One region of the Streptomyces kunmingensis genome, then DNA from elsewhere that is predicted to be linked to it. Evidence: riboswitches for the same ligand, from Rfam matches in the RefSeq annotation. Region 1 holds a riboswitch; the other holds the start of a gene.
The links. Region 1 has a riboswitch for thiamine pyrophosphate ahead of ABD366_RS05955 (purine-cytosine permease family protein). Riboswitches for the same ligand answer to the same signal wherever they lie in the genome.

Region 1 (7,117 bases):
GAGCAGGCGGACGGGGCGGCGGGGTTCGGGTTCGATCTTCTTGCGGAGGTTCATGACGTGCACGTCGACCGTGCGGTCGCCTATGTACCGGTCGAATCCGTGCAGTTCGGCGAGGAGCAGCTGCCTGCTGAAGACCCGGCCGGGTTCGGCCGCCATCGCCGCAAGGAGCCGGAACTCGCCCGGCGTGCACTCCACCGGCGCGCCGTCCACCGACACCTCGTGCCGGTCGGGGTCGACGACCAGCGAGCCGACCCTGAACTCCGTGGAGCCGGGCGAGGGGAGACCGCCCCGGCGGGTGCGCCGCAGCAACGTGCGCACCCGCGCCATCAGCTCGCGGGGGCTGTACGGCTTCGTCATGTAGTCGTCGGCCCCCAGGTCGAGGCCGAGCAGCAGATCGTCCTCGGTGCTGCGCGCCGTCAGCATCAGCACCGGCACCTCGCGCGCCTCGGCCCGCAGGACCCGTACGACGTCCAGGCCGTCGGCGCGCGGCATCATCACATCGAGGACGAGGAGGTCGGGTTCGCGGTGCCGGACCTCCTCGATGGCCTGCCGCCCGTCGCGAACGACGGTGACGGCGTGGCCCTCCCGCTCCAGATAGCGGCGGACCAACTCGGCCTGCTTCTCGTCGTCTTCCGCGACCATGACATTTGCGCACACGCCGCAGATCGTAGGCGAGCCGCGTGCGGGCCGGTGGAGGGGCCATGGCCGGAAAGCTTCAAGGACGGCGCGCGATGTACAGCTCTCGTGTCGAGCGCACGACGAGGTCGGCACGGTGGCGTACATCCTGCGCACCGCCGTCCAGAAGAGCGTCGAACGCTACGAGGTCGGCGGCGTCGACCAGTCCGTCGACGGCCTCGCGGATGCGGCGCAGGGTGAGATACGCATAGCGTCCGGCGCTCTCGGGCAGCGGCGTGTCCGCGTCCACGCGCAACTCTTCAGTGCGCTCGTGCTCGATGGCGAAGCCGGCCCCTGTCAGCGCGGCGGCCCAGTCGGATCCCAGGTGCGGCACCTGCTCGGCGTGCAGGCCCGCGAGCGCCGCACGGCAGCGGGCTTCGAGGCCGACACGGTCCGGCACGGCGTCGTCGGGCAGGAAGCGCGGCATCCCGTCCAGTTCGGCGACGGCGAGGAGTCCGCCGGGACGCAGCGCGGCGAAGACGGCGGCCAGGGCGGCGGCCGGGTCGTCCAGGTGGTGGAGGGAGGCCGAGGCCCAGACGAGGTCGGCGTCGCCGATGCCGGGCAGGCTCGCTCCCGCGTCGGCCTGGAGCGGGCGCACCCGCGCGGCCACGTCCTTGGCGGCAGCGGCCCGCGTCAGCTGTTCCAGCATCGCGGCCGAACTGTCGACGGCGGTGACCCGGGCGTCGGGGAACCGCTCGAGGAGCGCGAAGGTACCGGCGCCGGTGCCCGCTCCGAGGTCCACGATGTGCCGGACGCCGCCCTTCGAGAGGTCCGCGATCCGGCGGGTGGTCGCGGCCAGGTAGGGCGCGAAGAGTTCGGCGTCGAGGTCGAGGATCTGCGCGAGGTCGTCCCCCGGGTCCGAGCCGTGGGAGTGGGAGCGGGTGTCGGCGTGAGACCCGTGGTGACCTGCGGATACGTGGTGCGTCATAGGACCGACGGTACGCAATCTCGCTCACGACGCATAACATCTTGCCCATAACGCAAGAAGGTCCCGCTTCAGGAGGCTCGACGCGCAACGCCGCCCGCCGCGCTCCCCCGCATCCTGATCGGCGCGTAGATACCGAACCCTACGACGAACGCGACGTAGTAGCCGAGATCCGCGCCGTGCAGCGCCTCGGCCACGGGGCCGACGTAGAGGCTCGTGTTCATGAACGGGACCGTGGCGGCGAACGCGGCGAGGAACGCCAACAGGGCGGGCAGGAAAGGTTGCCGGCGGGACTGTTCGACGGCGAGGTCGAGGGGGGTGCCGTTGCGCGCGCGGGCGCGGGCCAGCCAGTCGACGAGGACGACCGCGACGAACCCGGGGATCCAGTACCCGACGAACAGGAGCACGTTCTGGAAGCGGGCGGCGGTGTCGGCGGCGTGCATCCACAGGACCAGGGGGAACCCGAGGAGTGCGGCAAGTCCGGCGGCGAGCGGGCGCGGCACGCGGGCGCCGATGACCTGCAGGGCGAGCGAACCGCTGTAGTCGTTCATCGCGTTGCTGCACAGCGCGGCCAGCGCCACGGCCAGGAGACCGGCCGAGCCGAGCACACCGCCGCCCAGCAGCGTGTCGACACCGTGCGCGGTCTGGTCGGTGAAGACGGAGGCGCCCCAGAGGCCGAGCGCCTGCACGGCGGTGAAGGACACGACGACGCCCGCCAGCGTGCACCAGAACATGCGGGAGGCGGAGGTGGCGCGGGGCAGGTAGCGGCTGAAGTCACTGGCGTACGGCGCCCAGGAGACGGCCAGGCTCAGCGCGATGGTGGTGGTCAGGGCGAAGGCCCCGACGCGGTCCGCCCCGTGCGCGCCGCCATGGCTCACGGGTGTGACGCCCGCATGCGCGAGGCGCAGCGCCAGGGCGCAGAACGCGACCGCCAGGACGGCCGTCATCCACTTCTGCAGGCGGTGGATCGCCTCGTAGCCCAGCGCCCCGAGGGCGCCCTGGGCGGTCATCATCACGAGCGCCCCCAGCCAGAACGGCCAGCCGCAGAGCCGGGCGAGCGCGTCGCCGCCGAACAGGCCGATGAGCGCGTCCCAGGCGATCGACGACAGCCATTGCAGGGTGCCGGGGACGACGACGCCCCGGCCGAACGCGAGGCGGGCCAGCGGGAGTTGACCGGCTCCGGTGCGGCTGCCCCACGTGCCGAGGTACGCGGTGGGCACGGCGCCGAGCACGGTGCCGAGGACCACGGCCGCGAGGGCGGTGGCGAAGTCCAGGCCGAGGGCGATGCCGACGGTGCCGGTGAAGACGCCGCTCATGGTCAGGTTGGGCGCGAACCACACGGTGAACAGCCGCCCCGCCCCGCCGTACCGGTGGTTCTCGGGGACCGGGGCGATCCCTCGCGCCTCGGGCCGCCAGTCCCCCGGCGCGGCGGGCATCCGTCCGTCGAAGGCGGACTCGCTGCGCCGCTCGGCGGCGTGCGGCTCCATGGAAGCGTGCGGCATCGACATCGCTGACATCCCTCCGCCAGTGCTAACTGGTTCAGGTTCTACGGGTGTGATCTCAGCCCCGTCATAGCCGCGGGGCACCCCGTGTCGGGCAGTACCGGTGCGAACATTAGCCGCCGCCTCGCCAGGCTCCGACAGCACCCCACCTTGGGCCAGGAATAAGCCTTGCTTATGAGGTGACCGTCCGACGTAGAGTTCGCTTATGAAGACGAAGACCATCGGGTTGATCGGCGGAATGAGCTGGGAGTCGACAGCCGAGTACTACCGGCTGGTGAACGAGCTGACGCGGGAGCGGCTCGGCGGGCTGCATTCGGCGCAGTGCGTGCTCTACTCCGTGGACTTCGCGGAGATCGAGCGATTGCAGGTCCAGGGGCGCTGGGCGGAGGCCGGTCAGATCCTCGCCGAGGCGGCCCGGCGCCTGGAGGCGGCCGGCGCCGACCTGATGCTGTTGTGCACCAACACCATGCACAAGGTCGCCGACCAGGTTCAGGCGGCCACGGCCGTTCCCCTGATCCACCTGGCCGACGCGACGGCCGACGCGGTCCGCGCGGCGGGCATGAAGCGGGTCGGCCTGCTGGGCACCGCGTTCACGATGGAGCAGGACTTCTACCGGGGCCGGCTCGAACAGCGCGGCCTCGACGTGCTCGTACCCGATGACGCCGGGCGGGCTCTCGTCCACCGGGTGATCTACGAGGAGTTGTGCCTCGGCGTGGTCCGTGACGCCTCGCGCGCCGCGTATCAGGAGGTCATCGCGCACCTCGTCGAGGCGGGCGCCGAGGGCATCGTCCTGGGCTGTACCGAGATCGAGCTGCTGATCGGCGCCGAGGACAGTCCTGTCGCGGTCTTCCCCACGGCGCGGCTGCACGCGGAGGCGGCGGTGCGGATCGCACTGGACGACGTGCGGATCGCACGGGGCGACGGCACGCTCTGAGGCAACCTTTTTGCGTTTCCTCCTCGCTGTTCAGTTTCATTTCGGCTGTTCAGGGGAGTTCGTGCGACGGCGGTTCGGCCCGAGCCCCTCCCGGGAGGGTTCGGCAGTGAGCTCGCCGCCCCGCTCTCCGCCGTCCGGGCGGAGAGCGGGGACCCCGCGGTGATCGTGTGAGCGGAGCGCCGTACGGGGCAGTCGGTCACCATGAAGGCAGCGATGAAGTCATCCGCCCGGTACCTGGCCGTCGGGGTTGCCGGGATGGCGGCGATCCCTCTCCTCGCGGGGTGCACGAGCTCCGACCCGCAGCCCCGATCCCCTTTCGAGGGAGCCGAGTTGGCCTCCTCGGATCGCCGGCTGACGATCACCACGGACAACGGGCTGCGCCTGCGGCCGACGGACGGCGACCGGATCCGCGTCGACCCGGCCGTCTCCCCTGACTGGTCCCGGGACGGCCGCACCCAGGTCCTCGACCTGTCGTGCCACGGGCCCGACGACCAGCCCGAGGACGGCTCCGACGACCGGTTCGAGGACGGGTCCGACCACCGGTCCGACCGACCCTGCCCGCGTATGCCGGAGATCGAGGTCCCCGCCGGCACCGCGGTGACCGTCACCGCCCGCAACGCCGGCATCGACGTCGCCGGAGTGACCGGCTCCCTGGACCTGACCACCGTCAACGGCGATGTGACGGTGGCCGGTTCGGGCAACGGCGGCGCGCCGGTGCGGCTCGCGACCCGGAACGGTTCCGTGCACGCGACAGACGTAAGCGCGTCGGCACTGCGCGCGCGTACGGTCAACGGCGACGTCACACTCGGCTGCGCCACCGCCCCGCACCGGATCTCCGGGCGCACCGTCAACGGCTCCGTGGACGTCGCCGTCCCCCACGACTCCCCCGCCTACCGGGTGACGGCCACCACGGACCACGGCCGGCCCCTGATCTCGGTCCCCACCGGCAGCGGTCGGCCCGACCGCACCATGGCGCTCGCCACGGTGAACGGCGACGTACGGGCCGACCGCGACTGACAGGTCGACATCGGTGCTACGAGTCCTGGGGCCGCAGGCTCAGCACCAGGTCCCGGGGCAGACCGTGCGTGTCGTGCAGGTAGTGCAGATCCTCCTCGTCGAGCGGGCCCCGGAAACGCGGACGGGAGAGCACCTGCCGGCCGCGCTCGAGGAGCAGGCCGAACCGGCGTTCCTCGTCGAGCAGGACGCGGCGCACCTCGTCGGGGTCCGTCGTCTGACCGAAGTGACCGAGGGTGTGCCGGTACAACTCCCCTTGCAGATCGCCCAGTTGACGCGAGGGGTCGTCACACCACAGGACGGTGAGGGCGCGGCGCACCAGGCGTCGCAGGACGTAGCCGCGGCCCGTGTTGCCCGGTCGCACCCCGTCCCCGATGACCACCATGGCCGAGCGCAGGTGGTCGCTGAGGAGGCGTGAAGAGGGTTCGTCCACGTGCCACAGGCCCGGCACTGTGTCGCGCCACGGCGTGAAGACGTCACATTCGAACACCGAGTTCTTGCCCTGGAGGAGGGTGGCCAGCCGCTCCAGGCCGAGCCCGGTGTCGACGTTGCGCTGCGGCAGGGGGACGAGCGAACCGTCGGGCAGACGGCGGTGGCGCATCATCACGTGGTTCCACACCTCGACCCAGCGTTCGTCCTGGGTGGGTGTTGATCGCGGCGGCGTGCAGCCGGTCCAGAGGAACATCTCCGAATCGGGGCCGCACGGGCCAAAGGGGCCGTTGGACCACCAGTTGTCCTCGACGGTGAGTTCCACCGGGACCCCGAGTCCCTGCCACACCCGTAGCGAGTCCGTGTCCGGGCCCACCTGTTCGTCGCCGCCGAAGACCGTGGCGTGGAGCAGCCCCGGGTCGACGCCGAGCCCCTCGGTGAGCAGGTCGTATCCCCATTCGAGGCTTTGCGGGCCTTCGTAGTCGCCGAGCGACCAGGTGCCGAGCATCTCGAAGACGGTCAGATGCGTGGGGTCGCCGACCTCGTCCACGTCCGTGGTGCGCAGACAGCGCTGTACGTTGACAAGGCGGCGCCCCTGCCCGTGCGGCCGCCCCTCCAGGTACGGGGTGAGCGGGTGCATGCCCGAGGTCGTGAAGAGGACGGGGTCGCCGGGCGGCGGGATCAGCGTCGAGCCGGTGATGCGGTGGTGGCCGCGCTCCTCGTAGTACTCGACGAACGTGCGGGTGACAGTGTCGGTGTTCATGGTGGTGGCTCCTACGCGGCTGAGCGGGGAGGCACCGGACACGAGTCCGTCGACTGGTCGGAAACCGGGCTGGAAGCTGGAGGACTGCCACGGAACCATCGGCGGGCCGTCTCCGGTCGCCGAGGGAAGTGAAAGTCGTCAGGCGGCGGCAACCGGCGAGCTGGTCGCTCGCGCGGTTGCGGTGGTACGCAGGCCCGTGACGTTCATGCGCCCCACGGTAACGCGGGCCCGCTCGGGAACGCACCTGATTTATGGCCCCGGGGTCAGCGGCGGCCCTTGAGCCGCTCGAGCCCGGCGACACCCAGCGCCGCGAGCCCCACCTGGATGGCCAGTTCGATCCAGTCGATCCCCCTGGTGTCGGCGACGTCGAACGCGCCGGCGATGGCCGTGCCGACGAGCGCGGCGGCGATACCGACCAGGATCGTCCACAGCACTCCGATGCGCTGACGGCCCGGAAGGACCAGGCGCCCGAGGATGCCGATCACGACACCGATCACGACAGCGGTCAGGATTCCCGAGATCTCCATGTCTGCACGCCTTCCGTTGGCGAGCCAACTCCTTTACGGAGTCGGGTAATTGACGGGTGCCCCGGCGGGAGACCCTTACGCGGGGCCCCCGCCGCGGGCCGGGATGTGCGTCAGACGTTCACACCGTAGTCCAGGGCGATACCGCGCAGCCCCGACGCGTAGCCCTGGCCGACGGCACGGAACTTCCATTCGTCGTTGTGCCGGTACAGCTCGCCGAAGACCATGGCGGTCTCGGTCGAGGCGTCCTCGGAGAGGTCGTAGCGGGCGATCTCCTGGTTGTCGGCCTGGTTCACCACACGGATGAAGGCGTTGCGGACCTGACCGAAGCTCTGACCGCGGCTCTCCGCG
Region 2 (7,117 bases), on a different contig from region 1:
CCACAGCGCCACCAGTCCGAACGCGATGTAGAGGACCGCCCAGCCCATGTACGCCCCTCTCGTACGGCCGTATCCCCTTGCGGGTACGGCCCATCAGGCCTGCTGTTCGTGCAGGCCCAGGTTCTCGTAGATCTCCAGCGTCGCAGTGGAGTTGTTGAGCGTAATGAAGTGCAGACCCGGTACACCCTCGTCAAGCAGCTTCGCGCAGAACTCCGTGGCGAACTCGATTCCAATGGAGCGTACAGCGGCTGGATCGTCTTTCGCTGTGAGGATCCGCTCTTTCAGCGCCGGAGGGAAGTCCGCGTTGCTGAGCATCGGCAGTCGTTCGAGCATGCGCACGCTCGTCACCGGCATGCATTCCGGAATGATGGGCGTCTCGCAGCCCGCCGCGGCGACCCGGTCGCGCAGCCGCAGGTACTCCTCCGGGTAGAAGAACATCTGCGTGATCGCGTAGTCGGCGCCCGCCCGGCACTTGTCGACGAAGTGCCGCACGTCGGTGTCCCAGTCCGCGGAGCGCGGATGCATCGCGGGGAACGCGGCGACGCCGACGCAGAAGTCCCCCGACTCCTTGATCAGCTCGACGAGTTCGGCGGCGTACGTCAGCCCTTCCGGATGCGAGATCCAGTCGGCCATGGGGTCGCCCGGCGGATCTCCACGCACGGCGAGCATGTTCCGGATCCCGGCGTCGGCGTACTGGCCGATGATGTTGCGCAGTTCGGCGACGGAGTGCTCGACGGCGGTGATGTGGGCGACCGGCGTCAGCGTCGTGTCGGCGACGATCTGCTCGGTCTCCTTGACCGTGCCCGCGCGCGTGGAGCCACCCGCGCCGTACGTCACGGAGACGAAGTCCGGCGAGACGGCCTCGACCCTGCGCAGGGCGTTCCACAGGTTGCGCTCGCCCTTCGGGGTTTTCGGCGCGGAGAACTCGAAGGAGTACGTCGCCTTCCCCGCCGCGAGCATGTCGCGCACGGTGCGGGCTCGATCAGTCCTGGTGGAAGGGGTGCCAAGGGCCATACGGGCAGGTTACTGAGGGAATCCGGTAGCCCCTAATCCCCGTCCACCTTGCGGACAGCCGGGCGCGACGCCGCTTCTCGGAGGCGCTGTGCGGGGGTCACACCGAGCGCAGGCGCTTGGCGAACTCGGCCGCCGCGGCCGCCGGATCGTCGGCCTCCGTGAGGGCGCGGACCACGACGACGCGACGGGCACCCGCGTCCAGGACCTCGTCCAGGTTCCCCAGGTCGATGCCGCCGATGGCGAACCAGGGGCGGTCGGTGCCCAGGCCGGCGGTGTGGCGCACCAGGTCGAGGCCAGGCGCGTGCCGGCCGGGCTTGGTCGGGGTCGGCCAGCAGGGGCCGGTGCAGAAGTAGTCCACGCCCTCCTGGACGGCGGCCGCGGCGGCCTCCGCGGCGGCGTGCGTGGAGCGGCCTATGAGGACGTCCTCGCCGAGCAGGGCGCGGGCCGCGGGGACGGGCAGGTCGCCCTGGCCCAGGTGCAGGACGTCGGAGCCGCTCGCGTGCGCGACGTCCGCCCGGTCGTTGACCGCGAAGAGCTTGCCGTGGCGGCGGGCCGCCTCGGCGAACACGGCGAGGTGCTCCAGCTCCTCGCCTGCCTCCATGCCCTTGTCGCGCAGCTGCACGATGTCCACGCCGCCGGAGAGCACGGCGTCGAGGAACTCCGGCAGGTCTCCCTGGCGCTTGCGGGCGTCGGTGCACAGGTAGAGCCGGGCATCGGCGAGCAGGGCGCGCTTCGGGTCGGCCATGGGACATCCCCCGTTGTGTCGGTGGCGTGCGCACCACGAAGCCCGTGGTGCGCACGCCGGACGGTTGTCAGGTCAGACGGCGAGCGCCTGGGCGCGGCGCTTCACCTCCGTGCCGCGATTCTCGCTCAAGGCCTGCGCGGGCGTCCCCGGCAGGCTCGGGTCGGGGGTGAAGAGCCACTCCAGCATCTCCGCGTCGCTGAAGCCGTCGTCCCGCAGGAGCGTCAAGGTGCCGGTGAGGCCCTTGACGATCTTGTCGCCGTCGATGAAGGCGGCGGGCACGTGCAACGCCCTGTTCTCACCACGGCGTACGGCGATCACCTGGCCCTCCTTCACCAGCTGTCGCACACGCGTCACCTCGATGCCGAACTGCTCGGCGATGTCGGGAAGGGTGAGCCAGTCGGGGACGAGAGCATCGATCTTTGCGTCAATCTCGGTCACGGGACAAGCGTGCCATCCCGCACTGACAGTCGGAAGTCGGGGCGGGCTGACCAGGTGTTTCCGTGCCCGGTGGCGGTCACGCCACGGCGGATTTCAGGGGCTGGGCCGGATCGGCCAGGCGGTCCGGGTCCAGGACGGTGCCCGCCTCGATGAGCTTGCGGCCCTGGGCCAGATCGCGGGGTTTGCCGACCGCCAGCACGCCGACCAGAGCGCCCTCGCGCAGCCAGCACACCGACCAGGCCGCGCCGGCCGGGTCGCCGCGCCACACCGTCGTGTCGGCGGCGCCGTGATGGCCCGCGTACTGCACGAATCGGCCGAACTGCTCGGACCAGAAGTAGGGCACCGGGTCGTACACCGCCGGTGTCTCACCGATGATGTTCGCCGCGACGGTGCGCGGCCCCTGTAGGGCGTTGTCCCAGTGGTGGACCAGCAGACGCTCGCCGTAGCGCCCCGAAGGGAACGAGGAGCAGTCCCCGACGGCGTACACGTCCGGCACGGAGGTCCGCAGGCCCGCGTCGGCCACCACTTCGCGGTGGACACCCAGCTCGATGCCGGAGCCGGCCAGCCAGCCCGTGGCCGGGCGGGCGCCGATGCCGATGACGACGGCTCCGGCGGGCAGCCGCGTCCCGTCGTCCAGAGTGACGAAGCCCGGCTCGACGCTCTCCACGCGCGCGCGGGTGCGCAGTCGGGCTCCCGCGTCCGCGTACCAGGCCGCCATGGGGGCGGCGACCTCGGCGGGCAGTGCCCCGGCCAGCGGCCGCTCGGCCGCCTCCACGACAGTGACCCGGCAGCCGGCCTCGCGGGCGGCGGTGGCGAACTCGGCGCCGATCCACCCGGCGCCCACGACCACCACGTCACGCTGCTCGGCGAGGACGGGCCGCAGCCGCTCGGCGTCGTCCAGGGTGCGCAGCAGATGTACGCCGGGGACGCTCTCCGCGCCCGGCAGCCGGACCGGTTCGGCGCCGGTGGCGACGACCAGGACGTCGTAGGCGACCGGGCCCGTGGCCGTGTCCAGTTCGTGGTCGCCGGGCCGCAGCCCCGTGACCTCCCGGCCCAGCTCCAGAGTGACGCCGAGCGCCTCGAAGTCCACGTCGAAGGCCGAGCCGTCGGCCTTGCCGAGCAGGACGGCCTTGGACAGCGGCGGCCGGTCGTAGGGCCGGTGCGGCTCCGCGCCGATCAGCGTGACCCTGCCGGGAAAGCCCTGTTCACGCAGGGCCACGGCCGTCTGCACGCCGGCCATGCCCGCGCCGACGACGACGACGTGCCGCTGTCCCTGAGGTGTCCCGTTGCCGCTCCGCTGCTCGCTCACCGGATCACCTTAGGCACTTGATCTTGCGTCAGTCAGCGACGCGGACCACTCCCGGGCCGTGACGTCCTGCACACGTGTCACCGGTTTAGCGATCAAGCGGCCCTGCCTGCCACTGGCGGCCGTACTTACTGAGGGTCGTGCGCAGGAGTTAGGGTGACGGCGTAAAGCACTCGCGGGAGCCCGTACGCAGCGGGCTGAGAGGGAGGCTGGGCGGCCTCCGACCGTACGAACCTGATCCGGGTCATGCCGGCGAAGGGAGGGGCTGGACGCCCATGTCGCGTACTCCACCCGAAGCCACCGACGTACTGGTCGTCGGTGGCGGCATCATCGGTCTGGTCACCGCCTGGCGGGCCGCGCAGCGCGGTCTGTCCGTCGCGGTCGTGGACCCCGAACCGGGCGGCGGTGCCGCCCAGGTGGCGGCCGGCATGCTGGCCGCCGTCACCGAACTGCACTACGGCGAGCAGACGCTGCTGAGTCTCAATGTCGAGTCCGCGCGCCGCTATCCGCAGTTCGCGGCCGAGCTGTCCGAGGCCAGCGGCAAGGATCTCGGCTACCGCGCGTGCGGCACGCTGGCGGTCGCGCTGGACGCGGACGACCGGGCGCACCTGCGTGAACTGCACGCGCTGCAAAGGAAGTCGGGTCTGGAGTCCGAGTGGCTGTCGGGCCGCGACTGCCGCCGTCTGGAGCCGATGCTCGCGCCGGGCGTACGCGGGGGCCTGCGGGTCGACGGTGACCACCAGATCGACCCGAGAAGGCTCGCGGACGCCCTTGTGACGGCCTGCGAGCGTGCGGGCGTGGTCTTCCACCGGTCGCGGGCCGAGCGGCTCTCTGTCGTACGGGACCGGGCGCGCGGCGTCCTGCTGAGCGGGGGCGACGAGCTCGCGGCCGGGCAGACCGTGCTCGCGGCGGGCAGCCACAGCGGGCGGCTCGCGGGGGTGCCGGACGAGGTACGGCCGCCCGTCCGCCCGGTCAAGGGCCAGGTCCTGCGGCTGACCGTGCCCCCTCGGTACGCGCCGTTCCTCAGCCGCACGGTCCGCGCGGTCGTCCGCGGCAGCCACCTCTACCTGGTGCCGCGCGTCAGCGGCGAGCTCGTCGTGGGCGCGACCAGCGAGGAGCTCGGCTGGGACACGACGGTCACGGCGGGCGGGGTCTACGAGCTTCTGAGGGATGCGCACGAACTCGTCCCCGGCATCACGGAACTGCCCCTGACCGAGACCTGCGCGGGTCTGCGCCCCGGCTCGCCGGACAACGCGCCGCTGCTCGGCCCGACGGCCCTGCCCGGCCTCCTCCTGGCCACCGGCCACCACCGCAACGGCGTGCTGCTCACGCCGGTCACCGGGGACGCCATGGCGCAGGTCCTGACCACCGGCGAACTCCCGGAGGAAGCTCGCCCGTTCACCCCCGGGCGGTTCTCCGGCCAAGGGCCCGGCGCCCTCAGTGACGTCTCCATGGAGCAGCCCGCATGAACGTATCGCTCAACGGTGAGCCGCGCGCGGTGACCGCCGACCTCACCCTCGAAGCCCTCGTCACCACGCTCACCACAGCGCACTCCGGCGTCGCCGCCGCCCTCAACGAGACCGTCGTCCCGCGCACCCAGTGGGCCGCGACCGCGCTCCGCGAGGGGGACCGCGTCGAGGTCCTCACAGCCGTACAAGGAGGCTGACTCGTCCATGGCCGACGACGCTTTCGTCCTCGGGGACACCACGTACTCCTCGCGCCTGATCATGGGCACGGGAGGCGCCCCGAGCCTCGACATCCTGGAACGCGCCCTGACCGCTTCCGGCACCGAACTCACCACAGTGGCGATGCGCCGCGTGAACGCGACCGTGCACGGCTCCGTCCTGTCCGTCCTGGAAAAACTCGACATACAGGTCCTGCCGAACACGGCGGGCTGCTTCACCGCCGGCGAGGCGGTCCTCACGGCCCGCCTCGCGCGCGAGGCGCTCGGCACGAACCTGGTCAAACTCGAGGTCATCGCCGATGAGCGCACCCTGCTGCCCGACCCGATCGAGACTCTGGACGCCGCCGAGACCCTGGTCGACGACGGCTTCACGGTCCTCCCCTACACGAACGACGACCCGGTGCTCGCCCGCAAGCTGGAGGACGTGGGCTGCGCGGCGATCATGCCGCTCGGCTCCCCCATCGGCTCCGGGCTCGGCATCCGCAACCCGCACAACTTCCAGCTGATCACCGAGCACGCGCGCGTGCCGGTGATCCTGGACGCGGGCGCGGGCACGGCCTCCGACGTGGCACTCGCCATGGAGCTGGGCTGCGCGGGTGTGATGCTCGCCTCTGCGGTGACCCGCGCGCAGGAGCCGGTGCTCATGGCCGAGGGCATGCGGCACGCGGTGGAGGCGGGCCGGCTCGCGTTCCGGGCGGGCCGCATCCCCAAGCGGCACTTCGCGGAGGCCTCCTCACCCACCCAGGGCCGCGCCCACCTCGACCCGGAGCGCCCGGCCTTCTGACAGGGTCACAGCTCTGCTGCAGTACGGGCCCGGTCCCGCAGCGGGCAGGGGGCCTGTCAGTCACTCCTCGTACACTCACCAGCGTGGACACGACCCTTCAGGACCCGTTGCTCGGGCATGTGCTCGACGGCCGGTACCGCGTCGACGCACGCATCGCGGTCGGCGGGATGGCCACGGTCTACCGGGCCGTGGACACCCGCCTCGACCGCGTGCTCGCGCTCAAGGTGATGCACCCCTCGCTGGCCACGGACGCGACGTTCGTCGAGCGTTTCATCCGCGAGGCCAAGTCGGTGGCCCGCCTCGACCACCCGAACGTCGTGGGCGTCTACGACCAGGGCGCCGAGGGCGCGTACGTCTATCTGGCGATGGAGTACATCGCGGGCTGCACGCTCCGCGACGTCCTGCGGGACCGTGGTGCGCTCAAGCCCCGTGCGGCGCTGGACATCCTGGAGCCGGTGCTCGCCGCGCTCGGGGCGGCGCACCGTGCGGGCTTCGTGCACCGCGACATGAAGCCGGAGAACGTCCTGATAGGGGACGACGGCCGGGTGAAGGTGGCGGACTTCGGGCTGGTCCGGGCGGTGGACACCGTCACGAACACCACCGGGACACTCCTCGGCACGGTCTCGTACCTGGCGCCGGAGCAGATAGAGGACGGTACGGCGACGCCCGGCGTGGACGTCTACGCGTGCGGGGTGGTCCTCTACGAGATGCTGACCGGCGGCAAGCCGCACTCCGGCGACACCCCGGCCCAGATCCTCTACAAGCATCTGAACGAGGACGTCCCCCCGCCTTCCACGGCCGTACCCGGCCTGCCCCCCGCGATCGACAACCTGGTCGCGTCGGCCACGGCGCGCAACCCGCAGGTCCGCCCGCACGACGCGGTGGCCCTCCTCGCCCACGTCCGCGAAGCGCGTTCCGCGCTGACCGAGGCTGAGCTGGACACGGCGCCGCCGCAGGCGCGGGACGCGGAGCACGCGGGTGCGGACGACCGTACGAGTGTGCTCCCGCGCGCGGTGCAGTTGCCGCTGCCCGCGGAGGAGGACGGTTTCCACCGCACGAGCCGCCTGGAGAGTCCGCCTCCGTCACCCCCGGCACCCGCACGCCGCAGGGGCGGCAGGCCGCGCCGCGGCACGTTCGCCATCATCG

Region 2: another riboswitch for thiamine pyrophosphate. It lies ahead of thiO (glycine oxidase ThiO); the one in region 1 lies ahead of ABD366_RS05955 (purine-cytosine permease family protein).

The regions. Positions count from the first base shown of each region.
Region 1 is NZ_BAAATS010000005.1:160,509-167,625, forward strand. It holds gene ABD366_RS05945 (response regulator transcription factor) at 1-657, opposite strand, end outside; gene ABD366_RS05950 (class I SAM-dependent methyltransferase) at 716-1,603, opposite strand; gene ABD366_RS05955 (purine-cytosine permease family protein) at 1,672-3,108, opposite strand; TPP riboswitch at 3,100-3,200, opposite strand; gene ABD366_RS05960 (aspartate/glutamate racemase family protein) at 3,308-4,036, shown strand; gene ABD366_RS05965 (DUF4097 family beta strand repeat-containing protein) at 4,367-5,053, shown strand; gene ABD366_RS05970 (alanine--tRNA ligase-related protein) at 5,070-6,242, opposite strand; gene ABD366_RS05975 (GlsB/YeaQ/YmgE family stress response membrane protein) at 6,506-6,769, opposite strand; gene ABD366_RS05980 (TerD family protein) at 6,880-7,117, opposite strand, start outside.
Region 2 is NZ_BAAATS010000001.1:25,818-32,934, reverse strand. It holds gene ABD366_RS00160 (SCO2102 family sporulation regulator) at 1-48, opposite strand, end outside; gene metF (methylenetetrahydrofolate reductase [NAD(P)H]) at 94-1,014, opposite strand; gene thiE (thiamine phosphate synthase) at 1,112-1,759, opposite strand; gene ABD366_RS00145 (Rv2175c family DNA-binding protein) at 1,832-2,197, opposite strand; gene ABD366_RS00140 (NAD(P)/FAD-dependent oxidoreductase) at 2,274-3,506, opposite strand; TPP riboswitch at 3,669-3,781, shown strand; gene thiO (glycine oxidase ThiO) at 3,779-4,972, shown strand; gene thiS (sulfur carrier protein ThiS) at 4,969-5,169, shown strand; gene ABD366_RS00125 (thiazole synthase) at 5,177-5,971, shown strand; gene pknB (Stk1 family PASTA domain-containing Ser/Thr kinase) at 6,055-7,117, shown strand, end outside.